Regions from separate parts of the Arthrobacter sp. C152 genome, predicted to be linked through region 3. Evidence: riboswitches for the same ligand, from Rfam matches in the RefSeq annotation. Region 3 holds a riboswitch; each other region holds the start of a gene.

Region 1 (6,839 bases), on a different contig from region 3:
CGCGGACTTCCAGGATTACCCCGTGCCGGTCCGAGGACCCCACCGTCCTTCCGTGCACGATGATGCGGTCGCCTTGGGCTGCCTCCATGGCAATCACCTCCAGCCCCCAGATTACGACTCGGCGGCCTGCGGGAACAGGGCGGCGTGGCAGGATTCCGGTATGCCGCTGAAACTGGTCATCATCGCCGACACCCATGTGCCCAAGCGTGCCCGGAGCGTGCCGGAGCAGGTGTGGGCCGCCGTCGAAAATGCCGACGTCGTGTTCCACGCCGGTGACTGGGTGGAACCGTCGGTGCTGGACGCGTTCGAGGCGCGGAGCAGGCTGCTGCTGGGCGTCCACGGAAACAACGACGGACACGAACTGCGCCGGCGGCTTCCGGAGACGGCACGCATCACCCTCGACGGTGTCCGCTTTGCGATGGTCCACGACACGGGGCCGGCCAAGGGCCGCGAACTGCGCTGCGAGGCGCTGTACCCGGACGCCGACGTCCTGGTCTTCGGGCACAGCCACATCCCGTGGGATACCACCACCCCCGCCGGGCTGCGGCTGCTCAACCCCGGCTCCCCCACAGACCGCCGCAGGCAGCCCGCCTGCACCTACCTGGAAGCCGTGCTCGACGGCGGCCGGCTCGCCGAAGTCCGGCTGGTGGAGGTGCAGCGCGGCTGGGCGGGTTGGCAGTGACGGAATGATTGCCTAGGCTGGAAAACATAAGCATGCTTAGTTGTTCCGCACGAAGAGGAGGACCGCATGACCGACCAGTACACGTTCCGCAACCCCGTGACTGCCTACGAAAAGATTTCCCCGCCCGAGCAGCACCAGTCCGAGCCAGGGCTTGACGCCGACCTGGAACCAAAGGCCGACCTGGGCGAGGAAACGTACCGCGGCACCGGCCGGCTGGAAGGCCGACGCGCCATCGTCACGGGCGCCGACTCCGGAATCGGGGCCGCGACGGCGATCGCCTTCGCCCGCGAGGGCTCCGACGTCGTCCTGTCGTACCTGCCGCAGGAAGAGGAAGACGCGTCCCGGATCGCCGGGATCATCGAGGCCGCCGGCCGCAAAGCGGTGAAGGTGCCCGGCGACCTCAAGGATGCGGCAGCGTGCCGGGACCTGGTGGACACGGCCGTGGCCGTCCTGGGCGGCGTGGACATCCTGGTCAACAACGCCGGGAAGCAGGTGGCTCAAAAGGACCTCGAGGACATCACCGACGAACAGTTCGACCACACGCTCAAGACCAACGTCTACGCCATGTTCTGGCTGACCAAGGCTGCCGTACCGCACATGCCGGCGGGCTCCACGATCATCAACACCACCTCGATCCAGGCCTACAACCCGTCACCCACGCTTGTGGACTACGCCACCACCAAGGCCAGCATCAACAACTTCACCAAGGGCCTGGCCCAGCAGCTGGCACCGAAGGGGATCCGGGTCAATGCGGTGGCGCCGGGCCCCATCTGGACCCCGCTGCAAGTCAGCAGCGGCCAGCCCAAGGAGGAGCTGCCGGAGTTCGGCCAGTCCACTCCCCTGGGCCGGGCCGGGCAGCCCGCCGAACTCGCTCCTGCCTACGTCTTCCTGGCATCGCCGGAATCCAGCTTCGTGGTGGGCGAGACGCTGAACGTCAACGGCGGCAGCCCCACCCCGTAAACGGCTGCCTACCCGGCCGGTTCCTGCTCGGCAAGCAGGGCGTCGGTGGCTTCATCCGGCTGGCCGTCGAAGAACTGGGCCAGGACCGTCTTGAACACTGTTTCTCCGGGCGCCGCCCGGAGAAACAGTGTCATGCACGAACGCAGTTTCTGCGCGTCAATGCCGCCCAGGATGTCCGCCGCGGACCGGTCGGCGTGGTTGGTGAGGGCCTGTGCGCATTCGAGCAGCCGGGGGCCGAGGACGTCGTGGTCCAGGTAGGCGCGGGCTTCGGCCAGGGACGAAATAGCGTAGGTGCGCGACGTGGCGCTGCGCCCCAGGCCGGCGATCTGCGGAAAGATGAACCACATCCAGTGTCCGGTCTTGTTGCCGACCCGCAGCTCTTCCAGGGCCTGCCCATAGGTTTCCCCGCTGTTCTGGGCGCTGACGAAGCGGTCAAGGTCAAACGGCTCATTCATTGGATCCTCCACGCAGGTTTCAAAGGGTCGGCTCCCTGGCAAGGGCGTCCGCCGCGGCCTGCAGCTGCGGCTCCGGGTCCTCCCGCCATCTCGACAGGATAACGTCGGCGCGCTGCCGTTCGCGCCCACCCAGCCCCGCCAGCAGGGGAACCAGGACGTCCGCGAGCAGCGGCGCCACCAGTTCCTGCGCCCGTACCGAGCGGAGGAACCCCTCAAGGCGGGTCAGGTCCGAATGCCGGAGCAGGCGGACGCTGGACTGCAGCAGCACCACGGCGGCCAGGCGGCGTTCAAAGACGGGCCGGGCGCCGGGTTTCGGCTGGGCCCAGAGGGCTGAGGCAAGCATGACCAGGGTGTCGTGGTCCAGGTCCTTGAATTTGCGCAGGGCGTCGCGCACTGTTCCCCGGACCGCCCCCACGGACGAGCCGTAGGAGGCGAGGGTGCCGCCCAGCCGGTTGCCGACGTCGTCCGCCCGGTACCAGGTGCCCTCATTCCGAAGCGTCCGGTCGATGAACTCCGCCGCCGCAGCCACGGTGTCCGCGGCGCCGGTCACCGTCCGCGCCCCGCCGCGGCGTGCCGGATGCAGAACGGGGTCCACGGCCGCGCCTCCAGCCGGCCTTCGGCGATGGGGTCCCCGCATACCGCGCACACGCCGTAGGTGCCGGCGTCGATCCTTGCCAGAGCCGCCTCCACCTGGTCCAGCCCTGCCGTGCTCTGCTTCAGGAGGGCCGACGCCTGGGAGAGTTCGAAGGCGATCGTGGCGCCCTCGGGGTCGTGCTCGTCGTCAACATTCGAGTCCTGCCGCGCCGAATTCGCCGCCGCGATGTCGGCCCGGAGAGCCGGCAGCAAAGCCGACCTCCGTTCCCGCTCCTGCTCCAGGAGCACCCGGAAGCGTTCAACGTCTGGCATAGGGAAAGCCTAGCGCCACATCAGTACCAGTTCAGGGCGACGGAGTGGCTCCAGGCACCGCAGGGGGTCGCGTAGCGGTCGCGGATGTAGCCCAGTCCCCAGTCGACCTGCGTCCGGTAGCTGGTCAGCCAGTCACTGCCGGCGCTTGCATACTTGCCCGGCGGCAGCGCCTGCGCGATGCCGTAGGCACCCGAGTAGGGGTTCGTGGCAGTGGTCAGCCAGCCGGATTCCTTTGTCCAGAGCTGCGCCAGGCACTGGAACTGTTCCTGGCCCCAGCCGTACGCGCCCAGGCGCCCGGAGGCATAGTTCTTCGCGCCGGCCGGATCATTGACAGCGCTGCCGGGAAGGGAAGGTACGACGACGGGCGGCGGGCTTGGCACCGCCGCCACCGGAGGTGCGTCCGGCACAGATGGGTCCGGTACGGGGTTGGCGGGACTTCCAGGGGGTGCCGGAGCGGGGGCGGCAGCCGGGGGTGCCTTCGGCTGCCGGGCTGCCGCGGCGGCGGCCTCTTCGGCCTGCCGGCGGGCCTGCTCTTCCGCGGCGGCATGCTTGGCCGCCTGCGCCGCCTCATAGGCAGCCAGCGCGGCCTGGCCCTGGCGGTACTGTCCCTCGATGGCCGCGGTGGTCCCTTTCAGGCTGGCAAGCTGTGCGGTCAGTTCATCGCCGTGCTGCTTTTCCTCCGCAACCTGCCGGGCCAGGGCTTCCTGGGCCGAACGGGCGGCCTCCAGCTTTGCCTTCGCCTCGCCGGCCAGGCGCTCCCGCTCGGCTTTGGCGGCCGTTTCCTGGTCAGCGAGGGAGGCAGCCACCTTGCCGGCAGCCGCGGCCTTGGCCACCAGCGCCGCGGTCTTGTCCCCTGCCAGCTGGACCAGGTTAAAGCCCTGGGCCGTGTTGGCCTCAAGGGCGTCCAGTGCCACGAAAAATCCGGCGTTGGTCCCGCCGGTCTTGTACGACTGCACCGCGAGGGCGCCAAGGGCCTTCCTGTGGCTTGCCAGTTGGCCGTTGGCCCGGGCGGCCTCGGCGGACAGGGTCTGCACCCGCGCGGTTGCCGCTTCGAGGGCTGCCTGCGCCGACGCGTAGCCGGCTGCTGAGCTGACGGCGGTGGCACCCGCAGCCTCGGACTCGGCCTGCAGGCCGGCGAGGAGGCCGTTGATCCTGCTGATTTCCCCGGCTTTGGCAGTTTCGGAGGACTGCGCCTTCTGCACATCGTCCCAGGATGGGTACCCGGCAGGTGGCGTGGGGTCGTCCGCGGAGGCAGGCAACAGTGCGGCCGCGGCCAGTGTAATGGCCAGCAGGCCTCCCAGCACGGGGGCCTTGATCCCGGTCACGATCAGGGGCATAGTCCCGAAGCTTACCGGCAGCCGTGCCGGCCACGAAGGATTTGCGCCGCAATACCGTTACCTCGCGCCATGCGGGGCGCCCTGCAGCGTCCGCAAAACCGCCACAAGACTTTTGCTGAATTCGAGAGGAAGGCCTCGCATGTTATCTAAATGTGACAATTGGCGGGAGCGCGGGTTATGGTCGAATGGTGTCCCTCCCAGACGGGACATTCCCATCAGCTTGCCGAGCCCTGCCGCTGACCCGGGATTCGATCGTTTCCAGCTGGCAGGGACGGGGGAACCACATTTCCACGGCCTTACGAGGCCTTGGGGTTAAGTCGACAGCGCCTTCCGTCCATCGCGGGGTGCTTTCGGCCGGGCATCTCCAGCCCGAACCCGACAGCTCACCCCGCAGGCATGGGAGAGGCGATCAACCGTGTCAAAAATTTCCAATGCTGCCCGTCACCGCGCGACCCCGGCCCGCTCGATTGTGCTCGAAGGCCTGGCCGTGACAGCCAAGTCCCAGGCGCGCTCGCTGGGCCGTCCGGCGCTCGCAGTGGCAGCCGCGTCCGGCATTGCGTTCGGGGTCGGCGCCCCGGCCCACGCCGGTGTCACCGCCCCGGACACCACCGAACAGACTAGAGTCCAGGCCACTGCCGCCCCCGCCGCCGAAGTGGCCGCGCCGGCAGCGGCGGCCGCCACTGTACACACCGTGGCGTCCGGCGACACCTTGGGCGCTATCGCGTCAGCCTACGGCGTCAGCCTGAACGATGTGCTGTCCGCCAATGGCCTGGGACTGTCCTCGATCATCTACCCGGGCGACCAGATCCAGATCCCGGGTGCAGGATACGCTGCCCCGGCACCCGCCCAGGCGCCCGCTCCGGCACCCACCGCCGCAGCCGCTTCGACTCCAGTGAACACCGGGATGAACATGTCCTACGCCTCGGCCACCCCGGCCTCCACCGGAACCGGCACCGGTGCAGCCATCCTCGCCTCGGCCTACAGCCAGCTGGGCGTCCAGCAGGACTGCACCGCCATGGTGGAGAAGGCCCTGCGCTCGGTGGGCAAGTCGGTGGGTGACCTGGCCCCCACCCAGTTCTTCCAGTACGGCACCGTGGTGGGCAGCCCGGCTCCCGGTGACCTGATCATCACCTCCGGCCACGTCGGCGTGTACGCCGGTGACGGCCAGGTGGTCAGCGGCGGCGTCAACGGATACACCACCGAGGTGCACTCCATCAGCTGGCTCGGCGGCTACTCCGCCGTCCGCGTAGCCTAACCACCGCGCGCAGAAGAAGGGCGGCGGCCGGGATTTCTGGCCGCCGCCCTTCTGCGTTCAGGTCCCGCAGAAGGTCATGTAACTCCCGAAGTCCTTGGGCGCTCCCTCGGCGTAGCGTTCCAGCCCCGCCCGTTGCGTAAAGGGTTTGGTGACCGCTTCCAGCAGCCGGCGCAGGGGGTCCAGGTCTCCCCCCGTGCCGGCCGCAAGCGCCTCCTCCACCAGGTGGTTGCGCGGGATGTAGGCGGGATTCACGCGGTCCATCAGGTCCGGGTCGGGGCCCAGGGCCTGCCACTGCCCCGCCCAGGAATCGAAGGCCGCCAGGTCCAGCACCATGCCGCGGACCGGACGGAGGTCCCCGCGGGCCGCCTTGCCGAGGTTCCGGAAGAACAGCGTGTAATCCACCGGGCCGTCCTTCAGGATGGCGACCGCCCCGTCCACGACGTCCGATGCCGCCTCGCTGCCGGCACCGGCCGCGTCCGCCGGCAGGCCCAGCTTTTCTTTCATTCCGCCGGACCAGGCCGCACTGTACTCAGCGCGGAAGGTGCCGAGCGCCTCGACCGCGGGCGCGACGGCTTTCTCCTGGTCCTCGTCGATCAGCGGCAGCATGGCCTCGGCCAGCCGGGCAAGGTTCCATTCGGCGAGGACCGGCTGGTTGGCGTACGCGTAGCGGCCGCTGGTGTCAATGGAGCTGTAGACGGCGCCGGGATTGAACGCATCCATGAATGCGCAGGGGCCGTAGTCGATCGTTTCACCGGAAATGGTCATGTTGTCCGTGTTCATCACCCCATGCACGAACCCCACCAGCATCCAGCGTGCCACCAGGGCGGCCTGGGCGGAGACCACCGAGCGGAAGAGGCCAAGGTACGGGTTTTCGGCCGCGGCGACCCCGGGGTAGTGCCGGCTGATGGCGTGGTCGGCGAGCCGCCGCAGCAGGTCGATGTTTTCCGTGGCGCGGGCATACTGGAAGCTGCCGACGCGCAGGTGGCTGCCGGCCACCCGCGCCAGCACGGCACCGGGCAGCATCCCCTCGCGCCGCACCTGCCGCCCGGTGGCCACCACGGCGAGGGAGCGAGTGGTGGGAATCCCCAGGGCATGCATGGCCTCGCTGACAAGGTACTCCCGCAGCATGGGCCCGACGACGGCCCGGCCGTCCCCTGCGCGGGCGAAAGGCGTGCGTCCGGAGCCTTTGAGGTGGACGTCCCTGATGCGTCCGTCCCCGTCCGTGACCTCGCCCAGGAGCAGGG
Region 2 (6,839 bases), on a different contig from region 3:
AGAAGGTTTCGGGACCGGCGGCAGGCCTGCTGGCCGGTGGCGCGCTGGCGCTGACGCCCGTGGCGGCGCTGATGTTCAAGTTCAACAACCCGGATGCCCTGCTCACTCTGTGCCTGGTGCTCGCGGCATACTTCACCACCCGGGCCATTGAGCGGGCGGGCTGGAAGTGGCTGGTCGCAGCCGGTGCAGTGATCGGCCTGGCATTCCTGACCAAGATGCTGCAGGGCTTCCTGGTTGTTCCGGCACTGGGGCTCGCCTACCTTTGGGCGGCTCCCACCACGCTGTGGCGCCGGCTGGTGCACCTGCTGGGCGCCCTCGGCGGAATCGTTGTGGTGGCCGGCAGCTATGTGGCGCTGTTCCAGCTGACGCCGGCCTCGGCGCGGCCCTACATGGCCGGGTCCACCACCAACAGCTTCCTGGAACTCACGTTTGGCTACAACGGCCTGGCCCGCATCACGGGGTCCGGCGAAGGCATGCCCGGCGGCGGAGGTGCGGGCGCCCCGGGAGGCGCAGGAGGTGGCTTCGGTGGCGGCAACGCAGGCTTCGGCGGGGCCGCCGGCCTCCTGCGGATGTTCGGAACCAGCTTCGGCGGGGAGGTGTCCTGGCTGCTGCCTGCCGCGCTGATCCTGCTGGCGGCAGGGCTGTGGTTCACCCGCCGGGAAGTCCGCACGTCCCTGGGCCGGGCATCCCTGATCCTGTGGGGCGGCTGGCTCCTGGTCACGGCCGGCGTCTTCAGCTTCATGAGCGGCATCGTCCATCCCTACTACTCCGTGGCGCTCGCCCCGGCGATCGCGGCCCTGGTGGGCATCGGCGCCGTTGAACTGTGGCGCGGCCGCGCGTCCTGGCCGGCCCGGATCGTGCTGGCCATCGTCGTGGCCGCCACCGCTGCTTGGTCGGCGGTGCTGCTGGGCCGGGACCCGTCGTGGCTTCCATGGCTGGGCACCACCGTCATCGTCCTCGGGGTGCTGGCTGCGGGTGCGATCCTGCTCCGCGTCGACGGCATCGGAACAGGTACGGGAACGGCCGTGGGCACAGCCGGCCGGTTCCGCCGCGCAGGGGCTGCCGCCGTCGTCGCGGTGTCGCTGCTGGCCGGGGGCCTGGGTACGGCTGCCTGGACGCTGGCAACTGCCGCCACGGCGCACTCCGGTTCCATCCCGACGTCGGGCCCTGCCGGCTCCGCGGCCCCGGCGCGGGGCGGCATCGGCGACCGGGCAGGATTCGGCGCCGCGGACCGGCCGGCACGCGACGCAGGCATCGACGCAGGCACAGAGGCAGGCACCGCGGATCCTGGCGCCTTTGGCCCGGGGCTCGACGCCGGTGTGCCCGGCGCCCAGGGGAACGGTTCGGGCGGTCCCGGCGGACCCGGCGAAGGAACGGCGGACGCCGCGCTGACCGCACTGCTGTCCGGCACCACCACGAAGTGGTCCGCGATCGTCTCCGGCGCGTCGCAGGCGGCAAGCCTTGAACTGGCGTCCAACACCAGCGTGATTGCCCTGGGCGGCTGGAACGGCGGGGACCCCTACCCCACGCTCGCCCAGTTCCAGGACATGGTGTCCAGGGGCGAGATCAGTTACTTCATCGAAGGCGGCGCCGGCGGGATGGGCGGCGGCATGGGCGGCCGCGGCGGCAACTCGGAGGTCGCGGCGTGGGTCCAGGCCACCTTCCAGGCGCAGACGGTAGGCAACGCCACCGTCTACACGCTGACCAAGTAGGACGCCATGGCCAGCAGCCACTACACCCGGACGGCACCGGCGCGGTCCCCCCGGGTAAATTCCCCCGGCGTAGACTTCCCCGGCGTGCAGGCACCTGGCGCGGCCGGCGGCACCTTCCGAGCACCGGCCTCCCGCCGCGCCCGACTGGAGCTGGCCGTCCTGCTGGTGGCCACGGCGTTGCTGTACCTGTGGAACCTGGGCGCATCCGGCTGGGCCAACGCTTTCTACTCGGCAGCGGCCCAGGCGGGCTCGCAGGACTGGACGGCCTGGTTCTTCGGTTCCTCCGATGCCGCCAATTCGATCACGGTGGACAAGCCGCCGGCGTCCCTGTGGATCATGGGCCTGTCCGTGCGCGTCTTCGGCCTGAGCCCGTGGAGCATCCTGGTGCCCGAGGCCTTGATGGGCGTGGGCACTGCGTGGCTGCTGTACCTGGCGGTGCGGCGGGCCGCGGCGCCGGCCACCGGTGATGACCGGCTGGCGCACCGGGCAGGGCTGCTGGCCGCGGCGGTCCTTGCCCTTACCCCGGTGGCTACGCTGATGTTCCGGTTCAACAACCCGGATGCCCTGCTGGTACTGCTGATGACCGCTGCCGGATACGCCACGCTGCGGGCCATCCAGCAGGACGGGCTGCGGTGGCTGCTGCTCGCCGGGGTCCTCCTGGGGTTCGGGTTCCTGACAAAGCAGCTGCAGGTGCTGCTGGTGGTCCCCGGATTCGCCGTGGCGTATGCAGTTGCGGGGCCGGGCAGGATCCGCCGGCGGCTGGCCCGGCTGGCTGCCGCCGGACTGGCGATGCTCCTCTCCGCCGGCTGGTGGCTTGCCGCGGTGGAGCTGACCCCTGCGGGTATGCGGCCCTACATTGGCGGTTCCCAGGACAACTCCATCCTGGAACTCACGCTCGGCTACAACGGGCTGGGACGGCTCACCGGCGAGGAGACGGGCAGCGTCGGCGGCGGCAACGGATGGGGCGTGCCAGGCCTGTTCCGGATGTTCAACAGCGATTTCGGCGGCCAGGTGGCCTGGCTCCTGCCGTCCGCCCTGATCCTTGCCGCGGGCCTGCTTTGGGTAGGCCGCCGCGCGCCCCGGAACGACGGGGTTCGCGCCTCCGTGCTGATCTGGGGCTCCTGGGTGCTGGTCACCGGACTGGTCTTCAGCTTCATGGCCGGGATCATCCACCCCTACTATGCCGTGGCGCTGGCTCCGGGGATCGCTGCGCTGGCGGGCCTGGGCGGCGTTCTGCTGTGGCAGCACAGGCAGCAGGCCGCGGCCGGGGCGCTGCTCGCGGCGGCAGTGGCGGCGGCGGCCTTGATGGGCTTCTACCTGCTCGGGACCACCTCCGCGTACGGGCCGTGGCTGCGCTGGCTTGTGCTGGCCGGCGGCCTGGCAGCGGCGGCGGGCACAGGGCTGGCCAGGTTCCTGCGCATGCGTTCAATCCAGCGGACGACGGCGGCGCTCGCCATAGCAGCGTCACTCGCCGGCCCCCTGGCGTACTCCCTCACCACCGCGGCGACGGCACACAGCGGAGCCATCGTCAGTGCCGGGCCGGCGTCGGGCTTCGGTGCCGGCAGGACGGGACAAGGCGCCGGCGCCCGTAGCCCGGGCCCGGGAGCGGCACCTTCTGGCGGAACCGGATTGGCGGGTGGCCGGCCGGGAAGCGGCATGGGCGGCCTCCTCGGCGCCCCCACGCCGTCGTCCGAACTGGTGGCCGCGCTCAAGGACGGCGCGTCCCGCTACACCTGGGCGGCCGCCGTGATCGGATCCAACAACGCGGCAGGCTACCAACTGGCAACTGGGCTGCCGGTCATGGCCGTGGGCGGCTTCAACGGCACGGACCCCTCGCCGACCCTGGCGCAGTTCCAGCAACTCGCCGCGGAAGGAAAGATCCACTACTTCGTCGCCGGCGGCGCCATGCGCTCCACCAGCGGATCCGCCGCTCCCGAGCAGATCGCCCAATGGGTGGCAGCGAACTTCACCCCGCAGGCAATCGGCGGCGCCACGGTGTACGTCCTGGCTGGATAACGAAGGGGGAAGACGCACTCGGCCGCAGCCGCCAAAATTGGGGGCGGCTGCGGCTGAACGCACAAGGCGACGCGCACGCCGTCGTGACTTCCGTTACCTAAATGTGACTTAAGCGGGCGATTCCTGTACCGTCGATTAGGTGCGGCCCGCGTTCGGACCGCAATCCCGGGTTGACGCCAAGCTCTGCCGCTTCCCGGATTCCGCTTGAGCAACGGCAGAGGCGGGGGACCCACCGTCCCGGGCAATGACTGCCCTTGGGGTTAAGCAGCACGTGATCATTCCGTGCTGCCGGATGCCCTCATCCGAACCCGACAGCTAACTCCGCAGGTGTGAGAGGCGATCAACCATGTCCAAAAACACGGCAGAACCCTGCCTGCAGTCCAAGGCAAAACACCGGGCCAAACCCCAGGCGGCCAAAAAGAGCACCCTCGGCCGGCGGGCCGCCATCCTCGCGGCATCCTGTGCCGTGCTGGTCGGCGTTGGCGCCGCAGGCCAGGCCACCAACAGCATGGCCCCGGTCTCGGCCACCGGGTCCCACTCTTCCACAGCAGCTTCCGACGCCCAACTGAGCATCGAGAAAAGCGAAATCCGTTCCAACCCTGCCGCGACACCCAGCCCGGCGCCGATCAACGTGGCACCCCAGGCGGCCGAACCGGCCCCTGCCCCGTCCACTCCCCCAGCCCAGGCTGCACCCGCTCCGGCCCCCGCACCCGAGCCGGCTCCCGCCGTCGCGGTCAACGATCCTGCAGGCGCCCAGGCCTACGCCGACAGCCAGCTGGCCTCCTTCGGCTGGAGCGCCGACCAGATGCAGTGCCTGAAGACCCTGTGGACCAAGGAATCGGACTGGACCACCACGGCCACCAACGCCAGCAGCGGGGCCTACGGCATCGTGCAGTCGCTGCCGGCCGAAAAAATGGCAAGCTTTGGAGCGGACTACCTCACCAATTACCGCACCCAGATCAACTGGGGCCTGGACTACATCAAGAAGAGCTACCAGTCCCCCTGCGGCGCCCTGAACTTCCACCTGGCCCACAACTGGTACTAGGAGGCCGGCACCACGCCCGCACCATCAGCAGCCCGCACCCCAAGGTGCGGGCTGCCGCGGTTTAAGTCCTAACCAGCCTGCCCGGCGTTCCGGTAGGGGATGTACTGCACGGCCCACTTGTTGCCGTCCGGATCGGCGAAGTACACGAAGTGGCCCCAGGGCTGGACGTCGATGTCGCTGACCTCCACCCCGTTGTTCTTCAGGAACTCGTGCGCCGCATGGATGTCGTCCACCACCAGCTGCAGGTTGGATCCGGTTCCGGGCGGCGCGTCGGACAGCCCCTCGCCGATGCAGATTGAACAGGCGGAGCCGCGGGGCGTCAGCTGGACGAAGCGGATGGCGTCGGAGGGCCGCTCGTCAAAATCCGGGTTGAAACCCACTTTGTTGACGTAGAAATCCTTGGCGCGGTCCACGTCGGACACGGGGACAAAGACGAGTTCGAGTTTCCAGTCCATCCGCACAGGCTAGCGGCGTGGCCCGGTTTGGGAAAGGGGGTTACCCGGCGATGCCGTAAAGGCGGTCGCCGGCGTCGCCGAGGCCGGGAACGATGTACGACTTGTCGTTGAGCTTCTCATCGATGGACGCCAGGACAATGTGCACGTTGGCCCCGGACAGCTCCTCCTCCAGCCTGGCCAGGCCTTCGGGTGCGGCGAGCAGGCAGATGCAGGTGACGTCGGAGGCGCCGCGCTTGAACAGGAACTTGATGGCCTCGCGGAGGGTGCCGCCGGTGGCAAGCATCGGGTCCAGGACGAAGACCTGGCGGCCGGTCAGGTCCTCGGGAAGCCGCTCCGCGTAGGTGATGATGTCCAGCGTTTCCTCGTCCCGGGCCATGCCCAGGAAGCCCACCTCGGCGGTGGGAACCAGTTTGGTCATGCCCTCGAGCATGCCCAGGCCGGCACGCAGGATGGGGACCACCAGGGGCGTGGGCTTGGTGAAGGCCGTGCCGACGGTGGTGCTGACGGGCGTCTGGATGGTGACGGGCTCGGTGCGGACCTCGCGGGTGGCCTCATAGGCCAGCAGGGTGACCAGCTCTTCCGTCAACTGGCGGAAGACCGGGGACGGGGTGTTCTTGTCCCGCAGGACGGTGAGCTTGTGGGCAACCAGCGGGTGGTCAACAACGAGAGTGCGCATCCCCCAAAACTATCACCCGCCAGAACCCTTCCCCGGGCCGGACGGACCGCCGTCGTGCAGCTCCTGGGCGACGACGTCGCGGACCACGGGACGGTCGAACGACGGTGCGGCACCCGCGTGCTCCCGCCGCCGGACCAGGTGGAAGAGCCGGTGTGCCAGGATGACAATGGACACCCAGGCCAGTCCCAGGATCCAGCCGGCCATGACGTCCGTCAGCCAGTGGTGGCCCAGGAAGACCCTGCTCAGGCCCATGGCGATGATGAAGAGGGTGCCGGCAGTGATCGCCGTGACGCGGGTCCACATCACGTTGAACTGCAGGCAGATGAGGTAGACGATCAGGCTGATGACCACGGTGGTGTTCAGGGTGTGGCCACTGGGGAATGACGGTGAATCCTCGAATGGCGGCACGGCATCCGCATGGTCCGGGCGGGTGCGGCCCACGAGCTTCTTCCCGAGTGTGGTGGCCGTGATGGAGGCTGCGGCCGCTCCGCCCACCAGGACCAGGGGACGCCAGTTGCGGCTGAGGAACGTCAGCCATGCGGTGAGGATGCTGGCAAGGATGGGCATGCCGATGCCGCCGCCGATATTCGTGAAGCCGGTCACCGCCGCGTTAAGGCCGGGATTCCTCAGCGTCTCCGCAAAGGCCAGCGCGGGCTTGTCCAGGTTGGCCAGCCCGGCAGAGTCCACCACGTCGTCATAGACCTCTGAGCCGAGCAATGCCAGGGACACGATGATCACCCCGCCCACCAGGATGGTGAGGGTCAGCGCCGCGTACGGCTTGAACCATGTACTCAAACGGTCGCGCAGAGTGTCCATGCTGCCTCCCGGCGTCGGTAAGTAACCTGAGTAACCCCGAAACTATCATTGAGCCATGCCGTTGCCCGAAAAGAAACACGACGCCTGGATGGGCCTCGCCCTGGCGGAAGCCCGCCGCG
Region 3 (6,839 bases):
GCGCTGTCCACTTCCCGTCCGGGGGCGGCCGCCTGGCCGGCGGCAAATCCGGCAATGAAGGTGGTCAGCGGCGCTGCCGGCCGGACCACGGAATGGGCGGCAACGCCGGCGAGGGCCAGGACAGCATTGATGTCCACCTGGACGTCCTCCAGCTTGTATGCCTGGAGCAGGGCCCTGCACCACTCTTCCAGTGTTTCGTCCTGGCTTTTCACGACTTGCCTCCCACGTTAGCTCCGCCCGCGCCGGTCCTGGTTTGCGCCCGGTTCCCGGCGGCAATCCCCAGTGCGGCAGCGTCGTCCCAGGTATCCACGTCGGAGGTGGCACCGGCGGGGACTGTGACAAGCTGCACGTCCAGACTAGCAAGAAGCGCCCGCACGGAGCCGTTGACCAGCGCATTCCGTTCGGCCAGCCGGCGCGCGGCTTTTCTTAACTCTGCCGTGCTATAAAGACCAGCCAACGGTTGGGCCCTTCCGTCCGGGCCGGCGGCCATCACAGCCGCCACGCCCGGTGAGGCCGGCAGGGCGGCGCGCAGGAGGGGGACCGCCTCGGAAACCAGCGGCATGTCGCACGCCAGGACCAGAGTCCAGGGCGCGGCAGCGCCGGCGCCGGCGAGGGCGTCCAGGCCGGCAGCGATGCCGGCGGCAGGGCCGGCAAAGACGGGCTCCTCCCGGCAGGCCAGCACCCCGGGCGGCAGGGTTCCGGCGGGAAACGAAGCGGCGTCACCCACCACCACGGTGCGGCCCGCACCGGATGCCGCGGCAAGCGCCCGCTCGAGAAGGGATGCGCCCTGGAACACCAGTGATTGCTTGGGCACCCCGCCCAGCCGCGAGGAACGGCCGCCGGCCAGGATTACGGCGTCAAAGTCAGAGCGGCTTTCTTCCACTCCCCCACTCTAGCCAGCACTGAAGGCCACAGGACACCGGCAAGGAACGCAGGATGCCGTCAGGCAGCCCGCTCCGGAAGGAGGAAGGGATCCCAGGCCGGGGTCGGCTTCTCCAACTCCTTGATCTGCCAGATGGTGCCATGGGGCGGTTCCGGGACAAACCGCAGCGCCCACCCCATCTCTGCCGGGGTGTGGTCACCCTTGACGTTGTTGCAGCGCAGGCACGCCGCCACCAGGTTCTCCCAGGAGTCGGCACCGCCACGGGACTTTGGGTGGACATGGTCGATGGTATGCGCGGCCTTTCCGCAATAGGCGCATTTGTGTCCATCGCGCCGAAGCACACCCCTGCGGCTCACGGCGGTGGAGTGGTTGTAGCGGGGCCGGATGTAGCGGTTGAGGAGGATCACGGACGGGCGGCCCAGAACATCCGTGGGGCCCACGACGGGGTCGTCCCCTTCGGCCACCACGCTCGCCTTGCCCGTGAGCACAAGCACCAGCGCCCGGCGGAAAGTAATAACCGCCAGCGGTTCATATCCAGCATTCAGAACGAGAGTGCGCATGCACTTACCTCTTCACGGCCGCACCCGTCAGGGGCACGAGGGCCGGCTGCCCTCGGCATGTCCGGGCTATGGATCGACACCACAAGAGTAAACAGAGAAATGCGATATCAGGTAATCGGCGCCACAGCCGGGGCCGGGAGTGCCCGGCCGCGCCCGGCGGGGACCCCTGCGGAACGGCAGCAATTAAAAGGCAAGGACCCCCGCCAAGAGGCGGGGGTCCTTGGGCGCCCTCGCGGCCGGATTAGGGCCGGACCGGCGCAGGGAGTGGCTAGCTGACGCGGATGAAGACGGGCCCGGATCCGACGTTCGCGCTGAAGACGACAGTCTGGTTGCCGTTGTAGCCGCCGTGGACGGCCATGCCGTTGCCTGCGTACACAGCGATGTGGGCCATGCCCGCGCCGCCGTCGGCGTAGTAGATCAGGTCACCGGGCTGCGCCTCGGCTGCGCTCACGGTGCGGCCCAGGGACAGGTAGCCGGCGGGCCAGTCGTGGAAGTGGATGCCGACGGCGGCCAGCGAGTTGGTGACCAGCATGGTGCAGTCCTGCATGACACCGAGCTGCGCGTAGGCGGCAGACAGGATGGCTGCGCCCTTGCCGCTGGCGGATGCCTGGGAAGCCGGGGCCACGGCGGTGGAGGCCGTCTTGGCGGTGACCTTGGGGGCGGCCGGAGCAGGGGCTGCTTCCTGGACCTCAACCTGGGGCTCGGGTTCGGCGACGGGAGCCGGCGTGGTGGTCACGGCGGGCTTCTCGTAGCTGATGGCGATGGTGGAGGCGGCCGAGATCGGGGCGTCCACAGCCGTTTCGACTTCCAGCGCGGAGGCGGGGGCGGAATCGCGCTTGACGTTGGCGTCGGCAGCATTGGCCGCGATACCGCTGGTCAGGACCAGGCCGGAAGCGGCTGCGATGACCGCGGCCTGGCGGCCCACGCCGCCGGCGTTGTCGCTGACAGCCTTGGCAATGACAGCGATTGAATTGGTCTTAGTGACCTCGGCGCGGTGCCGTGCGGTAGCACGAGTCGTCATCAGTTCTCTCTTTCGTTTTCCTCAGGACCGCTGTGGCATGTCCGAGGGGTGTGGACGCGCCGGCATCTTGGGGGTACGCCGGCGCATCCCGAACGGGGATTGGTGTTGAGCGAAAAGCTGGGGGCAAAAGAAAAAGTTCTTGGACCCGGGGGTCCGAAGAACTAGTTCATGGTGAAGAAGGAGGAGGAGCCGGTGGCTGCCACGGCGTGCAGCAAGGTTCCCTGGGAGGGGTTGAGGGCGCTGATCATCATGCCGTTGCCGACGTAGATGCCAACATGCGCGCCGCCGTTCTGCATGACAAGGTCACCCGGCTGGGGGGTGGAGGTCGGCTTCATCACGGTCCACGCGTTCGTGCGGGGGATGCTGATGCCGGCCTGCGCGTAGACCCACTGGGTGAAGCCGGAGCAGTCCCAGCCGGTGACGGGGCTGGTGCCGCCCCAAACGTAGGAGTGGCCGATGCCGGTGTAGGCGATGGCTGCGATGCCGGAGGTGGCTGCAGCGGAGATGGCCGCCCCCGCCTTGCCTGCGGTGGAGCCCTCGTCGCCGGCCGTGCGGTCAGCCGCGGTGGACTGGGTCCGGATGGTTTCCGCCTTGGGGGCAGCGGTGGTCTTCACCACGGGACGCTCGAAGGAAACCGTGGCGGTGGGGGCTGCAGTGACCGCGAGGGCGGTCTGCGAAGAGCCGGATTCGGTGGAGGCAGAGACGCCTGCCGTCGTGTCCGCTGCGGTGGCCGGCAGTCCCATGCTCAGGATGAGGCCGGAAGCGGCTGCCACAACGGCAGCCTGGCGGCCCACGGTCCCGGCGTTGGCACTAACGGCCTTGGACACTGCATCCAAGGGGTTGGTGCGAACCGTTTGCGCACGGTGGCGCGCAGAAGTGTGGCGTGAAGACACGAAGGTAGCCTCTCCCAATGCCTGCGAGGTGAGCTGTCGGATTCGGATGGGAGTCACCCGGCCACGTGCTTCCTGGGAAGCTCGCGACTTAACCCCAAGGCCTTCGACGTGAAGGCCAAAATTGGTTCCCCCGCCCCTGCCAGACGATGAAATGCGAACGGACCTTGAGCGGTGGCAGAGTTAGGCAATCCACTCAAGAGCGTCAACTTCGGAAAAGTTGACGCGAGTTAAACGCTACAGGAGTTTGGACCGAATGTCACATTCAGGTCACGGCGCGTTACCTGAAACTGAGAGCGGACGGTCATTTCACTCGCAAACATCGGGTCAGAGCCAGCCCATGGGGTCGACCACTTCGCCATTGACCTGCACCTCGAAGTGGAGATGGCAGCCGGTGGACGCGCCGGTGGTCCCGCTGAGGGCGACGACGTCGCCGCGGGACACAGTCTGGCCCACCTTGACATTGAACGAGGAGAGGTGGTTGTAGGTGGTCTCCAGGCCGTTGCCGTGATCAATCACCACGCGGTTTCCGCCGCCGAACTCGTGCCAGCCCGCGAAGGTCACGGTGCCGGTGGCGGCCGCAAGGACGGAAGTCCCGCATTGCGCCACGAAGTCCTGGCCGCGGTGGAAGTCGCCGGAGCCGCCGGTGATGGGGCTCACGCGGTACCCAAACGGCGAGGCGGTGGTGAGGGAGGCCAGGGGGGCCGCAAGGGTGCCGGCCGAGGCAGCGCGGCTGACCGAACCGGCGGACTGGGCACTCAAAAGCTGCTTCAGTTTCCCGTCCGGATCCGCCTGGGTCACCACGGCGGAGCGGCTGAAGTCGATCTGGGCGCCAACGTCCGCGGAAATCTGGGGGCTCACGGCGGAGGCCGCAACAGGCGTGCCGCCGGCCGGGCCGGTGGCCACGACGGGGCTGGTGGCCGGCATGGCGACCGTCAACGCGATGCCGCTGGCGGCAAGGGCGATGCCTGCCTTCTGTCCGATGCCACTCGCGGAGGCAAACTCGGTGACTTGCCGAAAGGGACCACGGCGCCGGCGCGCATCGCGGTGGAAATCACGGGGGCGCTCCGCTGCGAGAACCTCGACGACCCGGGGTGTCGAAGCGGGACCGGACGCGCGGCGGCGGCCCCGGGAGGTCTGCATGGTCAAGTGGGGTTCCTCTCTGGGTTAGCCTGCGGAGTTAGCTGTCGGATTCGGGTCAGAGAGATCAAAGACCCGGTCCGCCGTAAGCAAGCTTCCGCGCAGAGAGGTATCCATGGAGGATCCTTCACTGGAGAGGCTTGCTGCTGACGGACTTCACCCCAAGGCAGTCCCCCGCTGCCGGTTGTGGTTCCCCCGCCTCTGCCAGTAACGACTCGTACTCCTGATCCGCTGGCAGAGCTCGGCTCCGGATCAGGTAACGCTTAAGTATCAACGCTTGGTTCAACTATAGGGGCTTAAGACCCTAAGTAACAATTCCGTTATCTTTGCGTGATTGCACGCCCGTGGGGTAAGCGCAGGCCTATTTGACGGCAACGAAGACGTGCGCCGCAACTTCCGGCGGCAATTCCAGCGCGCCTTCGATTCCGGGCACGCGCACCGAAATGTAGTCACCCACGCGCTCGAGCGCCACGACGGCGCCGGGGCGGATTCCGCCTTCGTCCAGCTGGGCCAGAAGTTCCGGTTCCACTTGGATCGGCTCCGCAAGGCGGCTGATGGTCACGCCCGAACCGGGGCCGTAGCTTTTCATGGCTTCCAGCAGGCTGATGGCGCCGTCGGCAAAGCCGGGAGCAGGCCGGCCGCCGAGTTCGGCGAGGCCGGGAATCGGATTTCCGTACGGCGACTCGGTGGGATGGTCCAGCAGTTCGTAGATGCGGCGTTCCACGCGTTCGCTCATCACGTGTTCCCAGCGGCAGGCTTCATCGTGGACATACGCCCAGTCCAGCCCGATCACGTCGGCCAGCAGCCGCTCGGCCAGCCGATGCTTGCGCATCACTTCGGTGGCGCGCTTGCGCCCCGCTTCCGTGAGCTCGAGGTGCCGGTCGCCGGACACCACCACGAGGCCGTCGCGTTCCATCCTGCCAATGGTCTGGGAGACGGTGGGCCCGGAGTGGCGCAGCCGCTCGGCAATGCGGGCCCGGAGTGCGACGATGTTCTCTTCCTCGAGTTCCAGGATGGTCCGGAGGTACATCTCCGTAGTGTCGATCAGATCCGTCATCCAGCTCAGCTCCTCGAGCGCAGTACCTTGCGTTGTCCCACCGTATCGCCTCTTCCCGCGGTGTGGCCCGGAGGAAAGCTTAGCCTATTTTGACTTTGTCCGAATAGCCGGCCCCGGACGTCTCAGTGGCTGGACTATGACGGCGCCGGCTCCCGCCCTTACCGCTGTTCAGGCAGAATGGGGAGGGCCAAGTGCTGCCGTCCGGCAGCCACCAGCTGCCGGGGCCAGACCCCCGACCGAAGCAAAGTCACCGCCGAATTGGAGTACCTGTGAGCGAAACCAGCATCACGATTCCCGCCGACCTCCTGCCCAAGGATGGGCGCTTCGGGGCCGGCCCGTCAAAGGTCCGGCAGGAACAGATCGATGCGCTGGCCGCAGCGTCCAAGACGATCCTTGGCACCTCCCACCGGCAGGCACCGGTCAAGAACCTCGTGGGCTCTGTCCGCGAAGGCCTGGGCCAGTTCTTCCGCGCACCCGACGGCTATGAAGTGGTCCTCGGCGTGGGTGGCTCCACCGCGTTCTGGGACGTCGCGAGCTTCGGCCTGGTTGAGAAGAAAGCGCAGCACCTGTCCTTTGGCGAGTTCGGGTCCAAGTTCGCTTCGGCCACCAACAAGGCGCCGTTCCTGGACGCTTCTTCGATCATCAAGTCCGATCCCGGCACCCGGCCCGCAGCGCAGGCCGAAGCCGGTGTAGACGCCTACGCCTGGCCGCAGAACGAGACATCCACCGGTGTTTCCGCCCCGGTGAAGCGCGTGGACGGTGCGGATGAGGGTGCCCTGGTGCTGGTGGATGCCACCTCCGCGGCCGGTGGCCTGGATGTGGACGTCAGCGAGAGCGACGTCTACTACTTCGCCCCGCAGAAGAATTTCGCCTCCGACGGCGGCCTCTGGCTGGGCCTCTTCTCCCCCGCCGCCATCGAGCGTGCCGCGCGGATCAAGGAAAGCGGCCGCTGGATTCCGGATTTCCTGGACCTGCAGACCGCCATCGACAACTCCCGCCTGAACCAGACCTACAACACCCCGTCGCTGTCCACCCTGGTGACCCTGGATGCCCAGGTGCAGTGGCTGAACTCCAACGGCGGCCTGGACTTCGCCGCCGCCCGCACGGCCGATTCAGCCGGACGCATCTACACCTGGGCAGAGGCATCGGACTTTGCGACGCCGTTCGTTGCCAACCCGGATGAGCGCTCCAACGTCATCGCCACGATCGACTTCGACGATTCGGTTGATGCCGCCACCGTCGCCAAGGTCCTGCGCGCCAACGGCATCGTGGACACGGAGCCGTACCG

What was found. A riboswitch is a leader RNA that binds a small molecule or an ion and turns the genes downstream of it on or off. The one in region 3 is predicted to bind cyclic di-AMP.
Region 1: it holds a riboswitch for cyclic di-AMP, as region 3 does, so the genes downstream of both, ACYSM9_RS08075 (C40 family peptidase) here and ACYSM9_RS18160 (C40 family peptidase) in region 3, are expected to answer to the same signal.
Region 2: it holds a riboswitch for cyclic di-AMP, as region 3 does, so the genes downstream of both, ACYSM9_RS17715 (aggregation-promoting factor C-terminal-like domain-containing protein) here and ACYSM9_RS18160 (C40 family peptidase) in region 3, are expected to answer to the same signal.

What each region holds. Positions count from the first base shown of each region.
Region 1 is NZ_JBTZSU010000008.1:53,259-60,097, reverse strand. Features, by position in the region: gene ACYSM9_RS08110 (DUF1918 domain-containing protein) at 1-88, opposite strand, end outside; gene ACYSM9_RS08105 (metallophosphoesterase family protein) at 161-682, shown strand; gene ACYSM9_RS08100 (glucose 1-dehydrogenase) at 749-1,642, shown strand; gene ACYSM9_RS08095 (DUF1810 domain-containing protein) at 1,651-2,097, opposite strand; gene ACYSM9_RS08090 (DNA alkylation repair protein) at 2,117-2,647, opposite strand; gene ACYSM9_RS08085 (TraR/DksA family transcriptional regulator) at 2,644-3,003, opposite strand; gene ACYSM9_RS08080 (aggregation-promoting factor C-terminal-like domain-containing protein) at 3,024-4,340, opposite strand; cyclic di-AMP (ydaO/yuaA leader) riboswitch at 4,562-4,752, shown strand; gene ACYSM9_RS08075 (C40 family peptidase) at 4,756-5,595, shown strand; gene ACYSM9_RS08070 (protein adenylyltransferase SelO) at 5,653-6,839, opposite strand, start outside.
Region 2 is NZ_JBTZSU010000033.1:17,273-24,111, forward strand. Features, by position in the region: gene ACYSM9_RS17705 (ArnT family glycosyltransferase) at 1-1,712, shown strand, start outside; gene ACYSM9_RS17710 (ArnT family glycosyltransferase) at 1,719-3,728, shown strand; cyclic di-AMP (ydaO/yuaA leader) riboswitch at 3,910-4,069, shown strand; gene ACYSM9_RS17715 (aggregation-promoting factor C-terminal-like domain-containing protein) at 4,075-4,773, shown strand; gene ACYSM9_RS17720 (glyoxalase superfamily protein) at 4,842-5,228, opposite strand; gene upp (uracil phosphoribosyltransferase) at 5,269-5,904, opposite strand; gene ACYSM9_RS17730 (phosphatase PAP2 family protein) at 5,917-6,720, opposite strand; gene ACYSM9_RS17735 (nucleoside deaminase) at 6,776-6,839, shown strand, end outside.
Region 3 is NZ_JBTZSU010000035.1:14,578-21,416, forward strand. Features, by position in the region: gene ACYSM9_RS18140 (DUF6457 domain-containing protein) at 1-212, opposite strand, end outside; gene mobA (molybdenum cofactor guanylyltransferase) at 209-883, opposite strand; gene ACYSM9_RS18150 (HNH endonuclease) at 943-1,443, opposite strand; gene ACYSM9_RS18155 (NlpC/P60 family protein) at 1,712-2,464, opposite strand; gene ACYSM9_RS18160 (C40 family peptidase) at 2,626-3,291, opposite strand; cyclic di-AMP (ydaO/yuaA leader) riboswitch at 3,362-3,538, opposite strand; gene ACYSM9_RS18165 (M23 family metallopeptidase) at 3,682-4,497, opposite strand; cyclic di-AMP (ydaO/yuaA leader) riboswitch at 4,508-4,720, opposite strand; gene ACYSM9_RS18170 (metal-dependent transcriptional regulator) at 4,856-5,551, opposite strand; gene serC (phosphoserine transaminase) at 5,821-6,839, shown strand, end outside.